One region of the Sodalis praecaptivus genome, then DNA from elsewhere that is predicted to be linked to it. Evidence: predicted binding sites of a transcription regulator. Region 1 holds the regulator's gene; each other region holds the start of a gene.
The links. The regulator PhoB, encoded in region 1, activates phosphate uptake and scavenging genes when phosphate is short. The targets are predictions, from matches to a motif close to CTGTCATAAAACTGNCNNAT.

Region 1 (4,921 bases):
GAGCAGCGTGGTTTTCCCCGCGCCGGTCGGGCCGGTGATGGCGAACAAGCTACTGCGATCAAAGGGGGCGGCGGTAAAGTCGATTTTCCATTCACCCTGCAGCGCATTCAGGTTTTTGAGGCGCAGCGTCAGAATTTTCATGCTTCCGCTCCCTCCCGGCCATCGTGTACATCGCCGACCACCTGTTCAAACAGGCCCCGGATGCGCTGGCAGCGGGGTTCATCCGGCGCCTCCTCCAGCGCCAGCCGCCGTTCAAACACCTCGCTCACGCTCAATTCGCTAAGCGTCTCCTGCTGTAACGGATGAAGGCCGCTAGACCGCTGCTCGCGGCTGCGGCGCAGCAACACCACCTCTACCGGTAACGGCTCCGCCAACGCCTGGAGATGCTGCTGGATGTCGGTGAGATAGCCGTCGGCCACAACCTCAATGTCCAGCCACACCGGGCGTTCGCCGCGATAATCAGCATAGCCGCGCAGCTGCCGCTCTATCTCATCCACAGGGCCTTTGATAAGCCGCATTGGCTGCGTTTCGGGCACCGTCAGCGGCGTTATCCGCGGCGGCAGACCGTCCTGGAAAGTAACCAGATTGACCTGTTTCGGCTGGCCCGCCTCATCAAAACTTAGCGGTATCGGCGAGCCGCAATAGCGGATGCAGTCATTGCCGCCGATAATCTGCGGCCGGTGAATATGGCCCAGGGCGATATAATCCGCGGGCGGGAACAACCGCGCGGGAAAAGCATCGAGAGCGCCGATGTAAATATCGCGCACCGAATCGGTGGTGCTGGCGCCGACCGTCGTGAGATGGCCGGTGGCGATAATCGGGACCGGGGAGGGGAGCGCGTCGCGCAACCGCTGCGCGCGTAGATACAGCTGCTGATAGCGCTCGGCGATGGCGTCAAGCAGCGCCTGCTGCTTTTCACCGCCCGACAGGCCGCCGCGGCTGACCAGTATATCCCGCGGCCGCAGAAAGGGAACGGCGCACAGCACCGCGCCCGGCGCGCCGTGGCGATCGTCTAGCACCCACACCTGGTCCTCGCCGTTGCCGCCGGCCACAATGCGCGTATTCAGGCACGCCAGCAGCGCGCGAGATTCATTGAGCGTTGCGACCGCGTCATGATTGCCCGCCAGCGCCACCAGGCGACAGCCGGTCGGCTGCAGCGACACGACGAAACGGTTGAATAATTCGCGGGCATAACTGGGCGGTGTACCGGTATCGAAGACATCGCCCGCTACAATCAAGGCGTCCACCTGGTGTTCATCCACCTGACTGATAAGCCACGTCAGAAACGCCTGATGTTCGTCGGCGCGGTTTTTGGTGAAGAACGACTGACCCAGATGCCAATCAGAAGTGTGAATAATGCGCATGACGCTCCAGCGGCAAACAAATCGATGGGGCAGTATAAACCGTGCCGCCGGCGCCTGTCGTCCGACGGGGGGAATTTTGCGGCGCCGATTCCCGAAAAGAGGATAAGCCCTCCCGTGCGACGTCATTCCGCGCTGAGCAACCGCGCGCTTGGCTGCGCGCTCCGCCGTTGCCGTGGCGCTATACGCGCCGCTACCCCCTGACGCTCGGTTACCCGAAAAGAAACAAGATTCTGCGTAAGGCGCTGACGGCGCGGCTGCGGCGCATTGATTAGTAAAATTCGCCAATTTTCAGCGTGTTATGGTATCAAAACGTCGTCTGTTGCCGCCGGGTGCCGGCGTCAGTTAACGATAAAATCTATTTCTTTTTAGATAAATGAGTTTTAATAAATATGTCACAAAAGTGACGCATAATGCCGGCACCTTGATCATGACGATTTATGGCGGAGAAACGATGGCGAGACGCATACTGGTGGTGGAAGACGAAGCGCCAATCCGGGAAATGTTGTGTTTTGTCCTGGAGCAAAACGGCTTTCAGGCCATCGAGGCGGAGGACTACCCCTCCGCGGTCAATCTGCTCGCGGAACCGTACCCTGACCTGGTGCTACTGGACTGGATGTTACCGGGAGGGTCCGGCATTCAATTCATCAAACAGATGAAACGCGAAGCGCTATCGAGGGAAATTCCCGTTGTGATGCTGACCGCGCGCGGTGAAGAAGAAGATCGCGTACGCGGGCTGGAAGTCGGGGCCGACGATTATATTACCAAACCCTTTTCTCCCAAAGAGCTGCTGGCGCGGATAAAAGCGGTGCTGCGGCGCATCTCCCCGATGGAGGCGGAAGAGCGAATCGAGCTTCAGGGCCTGAGTCTGGATCCCGCCTCGCATCGGGTGACCGCCAACGAGCAGGCGCTAGATATGGGGCCGACCGAATTCAAGCTGCTGCATTTCTTTATGACCCATCCTGAGCGCGTCTACAGCCGCGAGCAATTGCTGAATCATGTATGGGGCACGAATGTCTATGTGGAGGATCGCACGGTGGATGTCCATATCCGCCGTTTGCGTAAAGCGCTTGAATCCGGGGGGCATGACCGTATGGTGCAAACGGTGCGCGGTACCGGTTACCGCTTCTCCGGGCGCTATTAAATACGGCGCAGGCGGGCAGCGCGCGCGGTCTGCTCAAACCTTGCTGCCGCGGTAGCGGCCGTTGATGGTACGCTTGCGCACCGGCGATGACAGCGCGCAGAGGCGGAACATGAGTCAGATGGAAAGGATGCGATGCCCGCGGTCAGCGGACGCATGATGAGCCGGTGGCCGCGCTACAGGGGCCGTCGCGAAGGAGATGCCGTTGCTTGAACCTATTACCTGGCGCAGATTGTTGCTGGAAGGGGTGCTGTTTTGCCTGCCGGCGCTGCTGTTGTCGTTGTTCATCGGCCACTTGGGCTGGCTGTTGGCTCTGTCGCTGCTGGCGGCGCTAATGCGCAATTATTATTTTCAGCTGCGGCTATCGCATTGGCTATGGCGCAACCCGGGGCGGGCGCCGCCGGCGGGCGGGGGCAGTTGGATTTCGCTATTCTATGGTTTGCACCGTATGCAACTGCGTCAACGCCGCCGGCGGCGCGAGCTGGCGATGTTGTTTAAACGCTTTCGCAGCGGCGCCGATTCGCTGCCCGATGCGCTGGTGATGTTAACGGGTGACGGCCATATTTTCTGGTGCAACGGCCTAGCCCAACAACTGCTCAGTTTCCGCTGGCCGGAGGATAATGGACAACCGATCCTCAATTTGTTGCGTTATCCAGAGTTTAATGATTATTTGCAGCGGCAAGCGTTTCAGCGACCGCTTACATTGCAGCTGAACAATCAGCACTGGGTGGAGTTTCGCGTTATGCCCTATACCGACGATCAGCTATTGATGGTGGTGCGTGACGTCACGCAAATGCGGCAACTGGAAGGGGCGCGGCGTAACTTTTTCGCTAACGCCAGCCACGAATTGCGCACGCCGCTGACGGTATTGCAGGGGTATCTGGAAATGATGACCGACGATAGTCTTGACGCCCACATGCGGCAGCGGGCGGTGCAGACTATGCAGGATCAATCCCGGCGCATGGAACGCCTGGTCGCCCAATTGTTGGAGCTGTCGCGTATCGAAGCGGCGCCGCAGGGGGAAACCCACACGCCGGTGGATATGCCGACCTTGCTCAAGCGTTTGCAGGCCAGCGTCGAGGGGCTCAGCCAAGGACAGCATCCGCTGGTGCTGCGCGTCAATCCGCGGTTATGGATCAACGGCAATGAAGAGCAACTGCGCAGCGCGGTATCGAATCTGATGTACAACGCGGTTATTCATACGCCTCCCGGCACCCGCATCGAGGTCAGCTGGCAGCGCAGCGCCGAGGGGGCGACGTTTCAGGTTAGCGACAACGGGCCGGGTATTGCGCCGGAACATTTGCCGCGCCTGACGGAGCGCTTTTATCGGGTGGATAAAGCCCGTTCGCGCCAAACCGGCGGTAGCGGCCTGGGTCTGGCCATTGTCAAACATGCGTTAAGCCATCACGATGCGCGGCTGGATATCAGCAGCGCGCCGGGCGAGGGCACCCGTTTCGGTTTTACCCTGCCGGCGCGGTTGATTACCCTGCCGCCGCGAGTGGACCCTAGCGTTTCTCCTCTTTCACCCCAGGCCAGAGAGTGATGCGCGGTTTTTCCCTCTTGGCCGGCGCCCTGTTCGCTAGCTGCCTGCTGGGGGGGCATAGCGCGGCGCTGCGCGCGCAGCCCGTTACGCCGGCGGCGCCGATTCCGCTCCTGACCGGTACGTTAACCAGTACCGGCTCGGATACGCTGGCGTCGCTGATGAGCGGCTGGGCGGCGGACTTCAGTCGGCGCTATCCCGAGGTCGGCGTGCAAATCCAGGCGATGGGTTCCGCCGCCGCCGCCGCCGCGCTGGCGGCCGGCACGGCGCAGCTGGGCCCCATGAGCCGCCCGATGAGCGAGCTGGAAATCGCCGGCTTTCGTCAGCGTTACGGCTATGCGCCGCTGGCGCTACCGGTGGCGCAGGATGCGCTGGTGGTCATGGTTAATCAGGCCAATCCGCTAGAAGCGATTAGCCAACGCCAGCTGGATGCGATCTTTTCCGTCACTCGTCAGTGCGGACAGGCGGCGCCGATACGGCGTTGGGGGGACGTGGGGTTAACCGGAGAATGGCGCACGTTATCGCTACTGCGCTACGGCCGGAACACCGCCTCCGGCACCCAGGGATTTTTTCGCCTTCGGGTGCTTTGCGGTGGAGATATGCAGCCAACGGTCAACGAACTGCCCGGATCGGCGGCGGTCGCGCAGGCGGTGGCCGCTTCGGTGAACGCGATTGGCTATACCAGCATGGGCTTCCACGCCCGCGGGGTGAAGCGGCTGGCGATTATCGATGCGGCTGGCCACACGTTAACCGCCGATGCGCAGACATTGCGCCGCGGGGAGTACCCTTTCACCCGCCCGCTCTTTCTCTACGTCAATAAACCGCCGGGTAAATCCCTTGACCCCCTGACATTGGCATTTCTGGCGCGCGTTTTGTCCG
Region 2 (4,921 bases), 690 kb from region 1:
GCCGCCTGGCGGCAAACCGCGTTCTGGCGTCGGGATGACAGCCGCCTGCACGTGGATGTGTTTCCTTCCAGCCCCAATCGCGGCGAGCGCATCCTGCGGATTTTCACCAACATCAATCCCCGCGGGCAGTGCCGATCGTGGCGGGTGGGCGAGCCGTTCGAGCAGCTGGCGCAGCGATTTTTACCGCGTTTAGGGCGTTTCTCGCCGTTCACCAGCTGGCTGCAAAAGGCCGTTGGTATGACCCACTGCTACCGCACCCATTACGACCATCTTATGCTGGAAATGCACGATGCGATGAAGGGCGACCCGGTGTATCAACAGGGCGGTCCCCAGGTCACGCTGGATTTTCCCGCGGGCAGCAGTTGGATCTGTTTTTCCGACCAGACGCCTCATGCCGCCATGGGCGGGCAGTTTGTGCTGGAACAGACGCTGTTACTGCCGGTTAGCGGCATGAAACATCCTGAGCGGGCGCCGCTGAAAATATTGGAAAAACTGACCCGCACGGCGCTGACCTAGGCGCGGCCGGGCAGGGCCTGAAGGCGGTTAAGGCTCCCCACCGCCGGTTCGTCTTCGTTCAGGGAGAGGGCCGTTAACCGGTGGGCGGCCGATCGGGGAAAAACAGGCTGAAACAAATTTCACCGTCAGGCGCGCATTGAACGCGTGCCTCCCCCTGGTGCAAGATCATAATGGCTTTGACAATAGATAGCCCCAGCCCGCTGGCGTTGCCGCTGCTGGTGCGCGCATCGTCGGCGCGATAGAAGCGATCGAACAATTTATCCAGATGTCGGGCGGCCACCGGTTCGCCCTGATTGACCACATCTATCCGCCAGCCCCGCCCTTGCCGAAGGCCGCGCAAGCGTATTTCACCGCCGGCGTGGGCGTAGCGAATCGCGTTGTCCACCAGATTGCTTAGCGCGCGCCGCAGCAGCATGGCGTCGGCGCAGATCTGACCGCTACCTGAAGCGTGCAGCGTCAGGCCGCGCTCTTCCGCCAGGCCTTCGAAATAATCGGCAATGCGCTGTAGTTCGGCGCCCAGCGACAGCGCCACCGGCTTGACCACCGATTGCGCTTGGCCGGCGCGCGCCAGAAAGAGAATATTCTCCACCATCAGCGAAATGCGCTCCAGCTCCTCGGTATTGCGTGCCAGTACGCTTTCATAATCCTCTACCGAACGGCGCTGATAGAGCGTCACCTGACAATGACCCATCAGCGCATTGACCGGCGTGCGGATCTCATGGGCCAAATCGGCGGAAAAGCGGCTCAGCCGCTGATAACCGTCCGCTAAACGATCAAGCATTTGATTGAACGAGCGTATCACCTGGTGCAACTCGGCAGGCGCATCCTGCTCCGAGAGCCGGGTGGTGAGGGTCGCGGGATGAATTTCCTCCGCCTGCGCCGCCATCCGCCGCAGCGGCGCCAGACCGTGGCGCATCACGCCATACCCCAGCAGCGCCAACAGCGCAAAGGCGCTGGCTACCGCCAAAATGATGCGCTGGCGATAGCGGGCCAGCATGCGCGTTTCGTTGGTCATCACATGGCCGGCGGTAATGGTCACCGCACCTTGACCGGCCACCGCCGCCTGCGCCGTGACATAGCGTATCGGCACGCCCTCAGGGGTGGCGGCGTCATGTACCGTCGAAAGCGTCAACGGCGCGCTGGTCGCCACCGGCGTGACCGCCGGCAGTACGTAACGGCGCGGATTCACATTGATAAGCGGCGGCTGACCGGGGCGTTGAAAAATAAGAATGTCGTTTTCATTGCCCAGCATATTTTCAAACAGGCGGGGGTTCTCGCTCAAACGCGCCAGGGGGAATCGGCCGCCCAACAGATGGCGAAAATACTCCACTCGCCCGGAGGTCTGATAGCCCGCCTGCTGGCGCAGCGCGCGCGCCATGTCCGAATACAGATAGAGGCCGACGGCGCTCACTACCAGAGCCGCCAGCAGGGCGAACAATAGCGCGGAACGTAGGGTTAGCGATAGCGCGAACCAGCGATGGCGGCGATTCATAAGCGCGGTTCGCAGACGTAGCCGATACCGCGCACGGTATGGATCAGTTTCACGTCGAACGGCCGGTCGATTTTCGCGCGCAGGCGTTTGACGGCCACGTCCACCACATTGGTATCGCTATCAAAATTCATGTCCCATACCTGGGAGGCGATAAGGGTGCGCGACAAGACCTCCCCCTGCCGGCGCACAAACAGCGCCAATAAGGCAAATTCCTTGTTGGTGAGGATAATCAAGCTCTCTTGGCGTTCGACCCGCCGACGCAACATATCCAGATGCAGATCCGCCAGATGATAGTCCGTTTCTTCGCGCGCCACGCCGCGGCGCAGCAGGGTGCGTACGCGCAATACCAGTTCGGTGAACGAAAAAGGTTTGACCAGATAATCATCGGCGCCGAGCTCTAGGCCGTGGATGCGATCTTCGACCCGGTCGCGGGCGGTCAAAAACAGCACCGGTACATCGCTTTTCTTGCGAATGATCTCCATAAGCTGCCATCCGTCCAGCCCCGGCAGCATGACATCCAGCAAGATAAGGTCATAAACATATTCCAACGCCAGAAACAGGCCTTCGGTACCGGTGGGTGCGATATCCACCCGGTAACCGGCCTCGGTCAGGCCCTTACGTAAATAGGCGCCGGTGCTGACGTCGTCTTCTACTATCAATATCCGCATACCTGCCCGCCCCTCACTCAACCGGCATCCATTGTAGCAGTTCGTCTCGGCCATTTTGATGACATTATTGTCATGAATTGGTCATCTATCTGACCGAATCGCTTTGCCAAACTCAGACGGTACTCGGCTTGAGCCGTCGCGCAAGCGGCGTGCGATGCCTTCATGGCCCTGGCGGCCAATAGCAGGATAACAGGAGAGTTAAATGGCTAAGCATACAGTACTCACAGGTTTGATGGTGGCGGCGTTGACGCTGGGCGCAACGGCGGTCTTCGCCGCGGGTGCGCAGGAAAAACCGGTGATGCCGCTGCGCGGCACGGTGACGCAGGTCAACGGCGACGAGCTGCAACTGACCGACAGAAGAGGGGAGAAGTTGACGGCCGAGCTGACCGGCGACACCAAAGTCGCGGCCGTGTCGCAGGGCAACATCAACGACATCAAACCTAACAGCTTTATCGGCACCGCGGCGGCGCCGCAGCCGGATGGCACGTTAAAAGCGCTGGAAGTGCATGTCTTTGATCCGTCGCTGCGCGGCTCAGGTGAAGGTTTCCGCCCTTGGCAGGGCGCGGACGGCAAAACCGGCACTATGACCAACGGCACCGTCGGCACGCTGGTGAACGCCAATGGCCGCACGATGACCGTAAAATACCAGAACGGCGAAAAGAAAGTCGTGGTGCCGGAAGATGTGCCGGTAGTGGCGCTTGCGCCGGGGGATCGCTCGCTTATCAAGCCGGGGACCCATATCGTTCTGTTTCCCGCACCGCAGAGTAACGCTAACCACCTGGTGGCCGGAAACATTGTTGCCGGCGTCAACGGCATCGTTCCGCCCATGTAACGTTACCGCCCGGGCCTCCCGGCGCGGCGCGGGCCTGCACGATCACGGGAGAACGCAACATGATAAAGCGAGCGATTTCTTCATCCCGGACCCTGTTGCACCGCGCGCCGGTTCGGCTGATGCACTGGCTCAATGTTCCGATAATGGCCGGCATGTTCATGAGTGGCTGGGGGATATATAACGCCTCGCCCATTTTCCCTTTTATCTTTCCCGAGGCCATGACCCTCGGCGGCTGGCTCGGGGGATCGATCGCCTGGCATTTGGCGGTGATGTGGGCGCTGGCGGCCAACGGCGTGCTGTATGTGCTATGGGGGGTTATCAGCGGCCATTTCCGCCGCGATTTTCTGCCGCTTACGCCAGGCGCCGTGCTGCGGGAAACCAAGCTGGCCCTCACCCTGCGGCTGACGCACCGGCTCGGCCACTATAACGCGGTGCAAAAAGCAATGTATTGGGGGGTGTTGCTGTGCGGCGCGCTGCTGGTGCTATCCGGGCTGTCGATTTGGAAACCGGTACAGCTTAACGGGCTGGTGGCGTTGTTCGGCGGATTTGATTACGCGCGCCGGGTGCATTTCCTGGCGATGAGCGGCGTGGGACTGTTCGTGATAATCCATGTCGGAATGGTTGTCTTGGTGCCTTCGACGCTGCTGCCTATGTTAACCGGCACTTCACGGAAACCGCATGATGAACAATGACCGTAAACCGGCGCCGCCTTCCCTGGCGCCGGCGCAACGTAAAATTTTGCACCGCCTACAGCGCCGCTTGCTGCTGCGCTCCGGCCTGTCCCTCGGCGCGCTGACTCTGTTGACCGGCTGCAATCTACAGGATGGCGATGAGGTGGATAAAGTCCTCTGGACGATGTCGCGTTTCAACGATCGCGTACAGGCCTGGTTGTTCAGCGGGCAGCGGCTGGCGCAAACGTATCGGCCAGATCAGATCACGCGGCCGTTCCCGTTCAACGCGTTCTATTCCCAATATAATGTGCCGGCGGTGGAGGTGGCGGATTATCGGCTCGCGGTCTCTGGTCGTGTGGCGGATAAATCCCCCTGGACACTGGACAGGCTGCGGGCGCTGCCGCAGCAGGACCAGATTACCCGTTTAATTTGCATCGAGGGTTGGAGCGCCATTGGTTCCTGGCGCGGCGTGCCGCTCAAAACCTTCCTTGAGCGCGTTGGCGCGGATATGCGCGCCGCCTTCGTGGCGTTCCGCTGCGCCGATCGTTATTACAGCAGTTTGGATATGGCCACCGCGCTGCATCCGCAGACCACGCTGGCGCTGGATTTCGCCGGGCAAAGCTTACCCGATGAGTACGGTTTTCCGCTGCGGCTACGCGCGCCGACCAAATTGGGTTTCAAAAACGCCAAACATATCGTGTCGATCTCGGTGACCAACGATTATCCCGGCGGCTACTGGGAG
Region 3 (4,921 bases), 1.5 Mb from region 1:
GCGAGCGCATGCTCCAGTGCCGTGCCGGGGTACAGTGCAGCGCGAACGCCGGCGCCGTGAGCGCATCCCACCAGTCGCATTCGGCCACGTGCTTGACGCCGTGTCGGCGCAACCAAGCGCCCATGCCCAATGGCGCCGCGACCCGCAGCGCGGGAAAGCGTTTTAACAGCCGCCGCAGCGTGCCACGGTCAAGATGGTCGTAATGATTATGGGAGTACAACACCCAATCAATATTGGGCAATTCGGCGATGGTTGCCGCCAACGGCGTTTTGCGCAGGGGACCGGCAAACGGCAGCGGTGAGGCGCGCTGGCCCAGCGCCGGGTCGCACAGGATATGCTGCCCGCCCACCCGCAGCAGTAGGCAGGCATGGCCCAGCCACCAGACGGCGTCTTCATCGCCGCTAAAATCCGCTTTTTGCCACCACTGGCGGACAAAGGCTTCATAACCCTCGCCGGGCGGACGCGGCAGCCCTTGCGCCTTGCGCTCCTCCCGCCAGCGTTTCAGCGCCCCGGGATCGCGCTGGGAGATATCGGGATTGGTAAAACCGGTGGGTGTATGGTGAGATTTGGTGGAATCATACCAGCGATTGGGCTTGCTCATGGTTTTTGCACTCTCCCTGTCAGGGGCGGACAACGCAAAGGGATAAACCGCCGTTCACAAGCCGGCGGGGTCAGGCGCGTCGGGGGATTAACGTTCGGCGATAAAATCCTTAAACATGATAGGTTCGCCGGGAACGGGGGTTGAAGCCGGGTTGGGCGGGTCTCCCCGGGTGAGTTTTGCCAACAGCTCGGTCTGCTGCTTTTGTTGCTCGAGAAGTTCGGTTAGCAGAGCTATCTGCTCGTTCGCTTTGACACTGGCACGGTTCAAAAAAAACCAGACCACCAGTACGATGACGAATACCGCGACGGACGCCACGGCGATTGCGATATTCAGGCTGTTAACTCCCAACTCATTCATGAACTGACCTGCCACTCATTGAACCAGTGGCTATCTTATCACTCCACGGCCGACTTAGTAGCCCGCTGACAAAATTTGCCTGTTAACAGACGTTACCAAGGCATCCATTTGGTCACCAGGCACATGCCGCTGAAAAAATCCCCTCCCTGATCGCAAAAGCTATTCAGCGCCGACAGCCAAAGAGCCAAACAGAGCAGCAGAATCGCGACCAGTTTAATCGTTGTGCCTCTTTTCAAAACCCTATTCCTGAAATGCCTAATCAACTAATGTTATCCGCTTAAACTTAAACGAGAGATAACAGTACCTCATTTAGTTTTCAATGAAATGATTTTTAAGTAAGAAAATACACGGGTAAATTAAACGGGTCGCGCCCAGGGCGAGACGCGGCCACGTAGCGGCTTTTAGTGGGGAGAGGCGCGCTCGAACTTCATGTCAATAAGGGCAATGGCTTTCTCAATCGCGCGCCGCGTAATGGGGTCACGGGCGGCGGGATGGGTGCCAAAGTCAATGTTTTTCAACTGCGCGGACATTTTGTCGCGCACCTCCGCCGGCGCGATGATATCGATAACGTCCAGAATCTGTTTGATTACCAGCTGACAGGCAACCAGATCGGACACCAGTTCCTGGTTTTCAGTAAGGGATTGTGTCATTTCTTTTCCTTTATGCGTGTGCATCCGAACCGGCGGATCAAACGCACCGGTTCGGTCTTTGAGGGGTTAAAACGGATAGTCGTGGTAGCCTATCTGGCGGGAGATGGCGCGCGCCGCGTCGTGCAGCATTTTGACATAATCATTTTTGGCCTCTTCGGAAAAGCGGATCGTGGGAAACGAGATGCTCAGGCCGGCAATGACAACGCCAAAGCGATCAAAAATCGGTACCGCGATACAGCGCAGCCCCTCCTCCTGCTCCTCGTTATCTTCGCCGAACCCCTGCGCGCGCACCTGCTCCAGCTCCGGCAACAGCGCTTCTCGACTGGCGGCGGTGCGGGACGTACTGCGGGTGAAGATCACATCAGCCAGAATATCGCTCGCCTCAGTGACGTCACGCCAGGCCAGTAACACTTTGCCAATCGCGGTACTGTAGAGCGGATTACGGCGGCCAACGCGCGAATACATGCGTAAATTGTACAGCGAATCGATTTTATGGATGTAGACGATGCTGTCTTCATCCAGCGCACCGAGGTGAATGGTTTCTCGCGTGAGGTTGGATAGCACCCGCATTTGAATGTCGGCGATACGAATCAAGTCGACGTTTTGCAGCGCTTTCGCGCCGAGCTCAAACAGCTTAAGCGTTAAGGAATACTTTTCCGATTCGCCTTCCTGCGCGACGTAACCCAGGGATTTCATCGTTTGCAGGAAGCGGTACACGGTACTTTTCGACATCATGACCCGCTGCGACAGTTCGGTAATGCCAATTTCACGTTCTTCCCCCAGCGCCTGGAGGATGCCGAACACCTTCAATACCGACGACACCGAATCGGGTTGCCGGTCGACTTCTGCTATCGCCATGTTAATAAGTATCCTGTAAGAGCAGTTTTGTGTTTTAAAAAAAATAGAACATGATTTTTAGTATAATGGCAAGGCCGCAGCCTGCGCAATGCGCAATGGCGGTTAAGCCGCGTTGCGCGTTAGTTAGTATTTATTACATTTGCCGCGCGAAACGCACCTCGCCGGCTGCAACAAAAGTGTTACAGTAAAGGCTTTTACGGACGAACGAACCTTAATGACCCACATCGACCATGACGGCGTTCCCCGGCCGCAGCGCTACGGAGCCATTCTGACGATTGTGCTGAGCGTCTCCATTGCGGTTTTGGATGGCGCCATCGCCAACGTTGCCCTGCCCACCATTGCTCGTGAACTCCACGCCAGTCCGGCTGCATCGATTTGGGTGGTCAATGCCTATCAACTGGCGATTATCGTTTCATTGCTATCCTTCGCCAGCCTCGGCGATATTTACGGGTACCGGCGTGTCTATCAATGCGGTCTGGCGGTGTTCAGCCTGATGTCTTTGCTGTGCGCGCTGTCCGACAGTCTGTGGATGTTGATTGGCGCCCGCGTCCTACAGGGCCTCGGCGCCGCAGCGGTGATGAGTATCAATGGCGCGCTAATTCGGATCATCTATCCGCAGCGTATTCTCGGCCGCGGTATGGCAATCAATACCCTGATGGTAGCGGTGTCCACCGCTGCCGGCCCCACGGTAGCGGCAGGCGTCTTATCGGTGGCCAGCTGGCAGTGGCTGTTCGCCATCAATGTGCCCATCGGCCTCTTCGCCCTGTGGCTGGGACACCGGTTCTTGCCGGGTAACCCGCAGAAGAACAGCGGCCAGCGCTTTAACGCCGCCAGCGCGCTGATGAATGCCTTGACCTTCGGCCTGCTGCTTTCCGCCCTGAGCGGTTTCGCCCAGCAGGTCAACGGCCGCTGGATCGTCATCGAGCTGTGTCTGGCCATCGCGGTGGGCGCCCTGTTCGTCCGCCACCAGCTGCGCCAGCGCTGGCCTCTGCTGCCGGTGGACCTGCTGCGTATCCCGCTGTTTTCCCTGTCCATGTGTACGTCTATCTGCTCTTTTAGCGCCCAAATGTTGGCCATGGTATCGCTGCCGTTTTACCTGCAAACCGTATTGGGCCGCACCGAGGTCGCAACAGGCCTGTTGCTTACACCCTGGCCGCTGGCGACCATGGTTTTCGCCCCGCTGGCCGGCGCCTTGATCGGCCGAGTACACGCGGGTTTGTTGGGGGGGATCGGCATGAGTCTATTTGCCGCGGGGCTATTCTCCCTGGCCTGGCTGCCGGCCGCGCCGACCGACGGCGAGATTATATGGCGGATGATGCTGTGCGGCGCCGGTTTTGGGTTATTCCAGTCCCCTAACAATCACACTATCATCACCTCGGCGCCGCGCAACCGCAGCGGCGGCGCCAGCGGCATGCTGGGCACCGCCCGCCTGTTCGGCCAAACCAGCGGCGCCGCCCTGGTGGCGTTAATGTTTAACCTGTTCGGCGACAGCGGTACGCACACCTCGCTGGTATTGGCGGGCGTGTTCGCCGCCGGCGCCGCGCTGGTCAGTTCGCTGCGTATAACCCAGGCCAACCCCCAGCAGGCGGTGGGGAAATAAACGCGGCGCCGCAAATGTCGAATGGATTGGCGTGTCGGGCAAAAAAAATCCCCGCGCCGTGGGGGATTTTTTAGAGGTTGCCGCGCGTCCGGGCAGGTTTGGTCGGTTACCGGACAGTTGCACCTCTTGCCGTTTTTTAGCCGACCGCACGGTTTGAAGCATCGCCGTTTCCCGGCCGACGTCCTGGGGGGCTAAGTCATGAGCGGTAACCGACCGACGTTCGGCGGTTTGCAGGGCGCCATCGCAAGGGGCGACATCCCCTCCTCGGCGGCGGCCCTGCCGGCGCGCCTTATTTCAGGTAGGCGCCGGAACGCAGTGCTTCAATCCGTTTATCCAGCGGGGGATGGGACATAAACAGTTCGCTGAACGTCTTGTTGCGGCCGTTAATGCAAAACGCCATCATGCTGCTGGCTTCCTGCGGCTCATGACTGGTCTTCAACCGCTGTAGCGCCGCGATCATTTTCTCACGCCCCACCAGCTTGGCTGAACCGGCATCGGCGTGGAATTCGCGGTGACGCGAGAACCACAGGGTGATGATGCTCGCCAGTACCCCGAACACCAATTCCAGCACCATGGAGACGGCAAAATAGACCAGCGGGTTGCCATTGCCGCTTTCACCCTCGTCGCGATCCGACGACATGAACCCCGCCGCCAGCTGCGCCAGGATCCGCGAGACGAAAATAACGAAGGTGTTCACCACGCCCTGGATCAAGGTCATGGTCACCATATCGCCGTTGGCGATGTGGCTGATTTCGTGGGCGATGACCGCCTCGGCCTCGTCGCGGTTCATGTTTTGCAGCAGACCGGTGCTGACGGCCACCAGCGAGGCATCACGCCGGGCGCCGGTGGCGAAAG
Region 4 (4,921 bases), 1.2 Mb from region 1:
GGCGGCACCGGTATTGCCCATACCCGCTGGGCGACTCACGGCGAGCCGACGGAAAATAACGCGCATCCCCACGTCTCGGGGCACATCGTGGTCGTCCATAACGGCATCATCGAAAATCATGAACCGCTGCGCGAGCAGCTACGCGAACGCGGCTACACGTTCGTTACACAAACCGACACGGAAGTGATCGCGCATTTGGCGCATTGGGAACAGCGCCAGCAGGGCGGCGCGCTCTTTGAGGTGATGCAGCGGGTGGTGGGCGCGCTGCGTGGCGCCTACGGTACGGTTATTATGGATAGCCGCGATCCCAGCGTGCTGGTGGCGGCACGCTCCGGCAGTCCGCTGGTTATTGGCCGCGGCGTCGGCGAGAACTTCCTGGCCTCCGATCAACTGGCGCTGCTGCCCGTCACCCGCCGCTTTATGTTCCTCGAAGAGGGCGACATCGCCGAAATTACCCGCCGTACCGTTCGGGTATGGGACCAGGCCGGCGAGAGCGTGGAGCGGCCGGAAATCGAATCCCAGGTAAAATACGATGCCGGCGACAAAGGGTTGTACCGCCACTATATGCAAAAGGAAATTTTTGAGCAGCCGCAAGCGATCAAAAACACGCTGGAAGGTCGCTTTAGCCATGGAGAGGTAACGCTGTCGGAACTGGGCGACGGCGCCGATGCGTTACTACGCCAGGTGCAGCACGTGCAGATTATTGCCTGCGGCACCTCCTACCACTCCGCCATGGTCTCCCGCTATTGGTTCGAGGCGCTGGCCGGCGTGCCCTGCGATGTGGAAATCGCCTCCGAGTTTCGCTACCGCAAACCCGCGGTGCGCCCCGGCAGTTTGCTGATCACCCTCTCCCAGTCCGGCGAGACCGCCGATACTCTGGCGGCGCTGCGGTTGACCAAAGCCCTCGGCTATCTGGGTTCGCTTGCCATCTGTAATGTCGCCGGCTCTTCGCTGGTGCGCGAATCGGATATGGCGCTGATGACCCGGGCCGGCACTGAAATCGGCGTAGCTTCCACCAAAGCGTTCACTACCCAGTTGACGGTGCTGTTGATGCTGGTGGCGCGTATCGGCCGCCTGCGCGGTATGGACCAGGGGGTAGAGGAAGATATCGTTCATGCTCTACAGGCGCTGCCGAGCCGCATCGAGCAGATGCTGTCGCTGGATAAGCCCATTGAAACGCTGGCCGAAGGCTTTTCCGATAAACATCACGCGCTGTTTTTAGGCCGCGGCGATCTTTACCCTATCGCTATGGAAGGGGCGCTGAAGCTGAAAGAAATCTCTTATATTCACGCTGAAGCCTATGCCGCCGGGGAGTTGAAACATGGCCCGCTGGCGCTTATTGATGCCGATATGCCGGTGATCGTCATTGCCCCCAACAATGAACTGTTGGAAAAATTGAAATCCAATATAGAAGAAGTGCGCGCCCGGGGGGGATTGCTGTATGTTTTCGCGGAGCAGGATGCCGGTTTTACCGCCAGCGAAAATATGAAAATTATCCCGCTGCCGCACGTGGAGCAGATCGTGGCGCCCATTTTCTACACCGTGCCGATGCAGTTGCTGGCCTATCACATCGCCCTGATTAAAGGGACTGACGTCGATCAGCCGCGTAATCTGGCTAAATCGGTAACGGTGGAATAACCTTAATGGCGGTCACATCCAGGTGCAACCGCACCGCGGTATTTTTTGCGGATCCCCAGCGGTAGGTTTTACGGTAAAATCATGCCATTGTCGTCGAAAGGCGCGGCTGGCGACAACGGGATACGCCCGTCGGGCCGCTACTTCTTGACCTGCCGGAGGACGTGATACCATGGATAGCCGTTACGCTTTTCGACCTTTCTGGGCCTGCCTGGCCGTGGTGCTGGCCGCCTCGCCGTGCGCCCCGACCTTCGCGGCGCCGGCGGCCGGGGAGAATCCCCCGGTGCTGCACGAGCCGGTTCACCTGCTGCATCTCGTCGTGCCGGTGACCATCGCCGGCAACACCTACCGGTTTGTGCTGGATACCGGCGCCAGTTATACCGTAATTGATAAACGGCTGGCGCAAACCCTTACCCGACCCGCGACGCCCGATGAGATCCCCTCGATCTTTCGTACCATTATGGCTAACGGCGTCGGCAGTACCCAGGGAAAGCTCGGCGCCGATCAAGTTTCGCTATGGCGTTCACTGCCGATAACGCTTGGCAGTTATACGCTGCCGGGCATCAATCCCTGGCTGGCCATCGATTTGGACATATTCAGCCAATCGCTCGGGGAAAAGGTGGATGGCGTTCTGGGCGCGGAGGTATTTCGTCAGTTGAGCTGGGCGGTGGACAACCGTAGCCATCAATTGACCGCCTGGCGACATTCTCCGTCGTTGATGGGGTATCAGCAATGTCTGCCTTATGAGGACCAGTTCGGCCGCTCGCCGGTGTTAACGCTGGATTACAAAGCTTACAGCATCAGTATGGTGGTCGATACCGGCGCGGTGCAGAGTTTCGTCAGCGAAGAGCTTATCGGTAGGATGAAAAAGCAGTATCGCAATGTTACGACGGGTTACCGGCAAACGCCCAGCGCCACCGCCAGCGGCCTGGGGCATGATAATGACTATTTGATCGACGGCCTGACGTTTAACGGTATGCCGGTGGGCCGCATGAAAATCAGCGGCAACAAAAACGACATGTATAACCTGGGCATGGATTTCTTCAGCCGCTTTGACAGTTATCTGTTTGCGCCGGACCAAATGTTATTTTGCTACAACGCCCGCCATTTTACGCGCAATGATAAAGCGCCCTTGCGCAACATTGGTATCCGTTTCCACCAGCAGCGGGTGGAAATTTTCTATAACCAGCCGCAGGAGCTTGCTCGTTACGGGCTGCAAAATGGCGATCTGCTGCGGGAAGTCAACGGCCGCGCGGTGACGCCGGAAGCGATAAGCGACATCCGCCCGGTACTGGCGGACACGCCGGCAGGTAAATTGACCTTGGTCATCGAGCGCAACGGTAAACGGCGCACGTTGCAGTTATAGCGGCAAGCGCGGCGGCGGCAAGGTTCGCGCCGCCAACGCCGGGCATTGTCATCTAACTGTCATATTTCGTACATCTTGCTGTCACTAAACTGACCTATTTTCCCTCCTGCACGGCAGTCATCTTTACTAACAACAAGTACCAGATGTCGACAAATTTTATCCCACAGGAGGGATTATGAAACTGATTCGTACCACCCTTGCCGGTATGGTTGCAGCCTCTTTCACTCTGGCGGCGATGCCCGCTTTTGCCGCGGCCAGCCTAACCGGTGCAGGTGCGACCTTTCCGGCGCCGGTTTACGCTAAATGGGCAGATTCCTATCAAAAATCCACCGGCGTAAAAGTCAATTATCAAGGCATCGGTTCCTCCGGCGGCGTAAAACAAATCATCGCTAATACCGTCGATTTCGGCGCATCTGACGCGCCGCTGAGCGATGAACAGCTTAATAAAGACGGCCTGTTCCAATTTCCCACCGTCATCGGCGGCGTTGTGCTGGCGATTAATGTGCCGGGCGTGAAGAGCGGCGAGCTGACGCTGGACGGGAAAACGCTGGGTGACATCTTTCTCGGTCAAATCAAAAAATGGAACGACCCGGCGATAACCAAACTCAACCCGGGGCTGAAACTGCCGGATCAGGCGATTGCGGTGGTGCGCCGCGCCGATGGTTCGGGCACCTCGTTCGTTTTCACCAGCTATCTCTCCAAGGTGAATCCTGATTGGAAAGGGAAAATCGGCGCCGGCTCGACGGTTAATTGGCCGGTAGGATTGGGTGGCAAAGGCAACGACGGCGTGGCCGCTTTTGTACAGCGTTTACCCGGCGCCATCGGCTATGTGGAATATGCCTACGCCAAACAAAACCATCTCGCCTACACCAAATTGATCACCGCCGACGGCAAGCCGGTATCGCCCACCGAGCAAAACTTCAGCGCGGCGGCTAAAGGCGCCGATTGGGAAAGCTCCTTCGCCCAGGACTTGACCAATCAGCCGGGGAACGACGCATGGCCGATTACCTCCACCACCTTCATTTTGCTGCACAAACAACAAAATCGTCCCGAGCAAGGAAAAGAAGTGCTGAAATTCTTTGACTGGGCCTATAGCCACGGTGCGCAACAGGCCAGCGAACTGGACTATGCGGCACTGCCTGATACGGTCACTACCCGCATCCGCGCGGCGTGGAAAACCGAGCTGAAAGGCAGCGACGGCAAGGCCATTTGGTAACGGCGTTTCCTCTCCTGCGGGAGAATCATCCTGATGTGAGCAAGCTATGGCGGAAATGAAAGCGGTGACACGCGCGCCGGGTAAACGGGGCGATCTGATATTCGGAACGCTGGTACGCGCGGCGGCGCTGGTCACGTTACTGCTGTTGGGCGGTATTATCGTCTCGCTGGTGGTCGCGTCTTTACCGAGTATGGAAAAGTTTGGCTTTTCCTTTCTGTGGACCCGTGAATGGGATGCGCCAGCGGAACGTTTTGGCGCGCTGGTGCCTATTTACGGCACGCTGATGACCTCGTTTATCGCCTTGCTGATAGCGGTGCCGGTCAGTTTCGGCATCGCGTTGTTCCTGACCGAGCTGGCGCCCGGCTGGTTAAAACGCCCGCTCGGGGTGGCTATTGAGCTTCTGGCGGCCATCCCGAGTATTGTGTATGGCATGTGGGGACTGTTCGTCTTTGCCCCGCTGTTCGCCAGCTATTTCCAGCAGCCGCTGGGGGATGTGCTGTCGGCAGTCCCCTTTGTGGGCGTGCTGTTTTCCGGTCCGGCGTTTGGTATCGGCATCTTGGCGGCGGGTATCGTGCTTGCCATTATGATTATTCCTTACATCGCCGCGGTCATGCGCGACGTGTTTGAACAAACGCCGGTGCTGATGAAAGAATCGGCATACGGCATCGGTTGCACAACGTGGGAAGTGATTTGGCACATCGTTC

Region 2: a site for PhoB is predicted at 2,744-2,763, ahead of SANT_RS12255 (heavy metal response regulator transcription factor). Genes of this name have one in related genera too.
Region 3: a site for PhoB is predicted at 2,632-2,651, ahead of kdgR (DNA-binding transcriptional regulator KdgR). Genes of this name have one in related genera too.
Region 4: a site for PhoB is predicted at 3,080-3,099, ahead of pstS (phosphate ABC transporter substrate-binding protein PstS). Genes of this name have one in related genera too.

What each region holds. Positions count from the first base shown of each region.
Region 1 covers NZ_CP006569.1:3,473,752-3,478,672, reverse strand. The annotation lists gene SANT_RS15535 (AAA family ATPase) at 1-141, opposite strand, end outside; gene sbcD (exonuclease subunit SbcD) at 138-1,364, opposite strand; gene phoB (phosphate response regulator transcription factor PhoB) at 1,816-2,505, shown strand; gene phoR (phosphate regulon sensor histidine kinase PhoR) at 2,708-4,045, shown strand; gene SANT_RS15510 (PstS family phosphate ABC transporter substrate-binding protein) at 4,045-4,921, shown strand, end outside.
Region 2 covers NZ_CP006569.1:2,782,671-2,787,591, reverse strand. The annotation lists gene SANT_RS12265 (Kdo hydroxylase family protein) at 1-516, shown strand, start outside; gene SANT_RS12260 (heavy metal sensor histidine kinase) at 590-2,008, opposite strand; gene SANT_RS12255 (heavy metal response regulator transcription factor) at 2,005-2,676, opposite strand; gene SANT_RS12250 (hypothetical protein) at 2,879-3,508, shown strand; gene SANT_RS12245 (cytochrome b/b6 domain-containing protein) at 3,568-4,200, shown strand; gene SANT_RS12240 (molybdopterin-dependent oxidoreductase) at 4,187-4,921, shown strand, end outside.
Region 3 covers NZ_CP006569.1:2,006,407-2,011,327, reverse strand. The annotation lists gene SANT_RS08980 (MBL fold metallo-hydrolase) at 1-601, opposite strand, end outside; gene SANT_RS08975 (YebO family protein) at 689-958, opposite strand; gene mgrB (PhoP/PhoQ regulator MgrB) at 1,051-1,194, opposite strand; gene SANT_RS08965 (DUF2766 family protein) at 1,360-1,608, opposite strand; gene kdgR (DNA-binding transcriptional regulator KdgR) at 1,675-2,466, opposite strand; gene SANT_RS08955 (MFS transporter) at 2,681-4,066, shown strand; gene htpX (protease HtpX) at 4,356-4,921, opposite strand, start outside.
Region 4 covers NZ_CP006569.1:12,416-17,336, forward strand. The annotation lists gene glmS (glutamine--fructose-6-phosphate transaminase (isomerizing)) at 1-1,638, shown strand, start outside; gene SANT_RS00070 (aspartyl protease family protein) at 1,808-3,001, shown strand; gene pstS (phosphate ABC transporter substrate-binding protein PstS) at 3,177-4,217, shown strand; gene pstC (phosphate ABC transporter permease PstC) at 4,264-4,921, shown strand, end outside.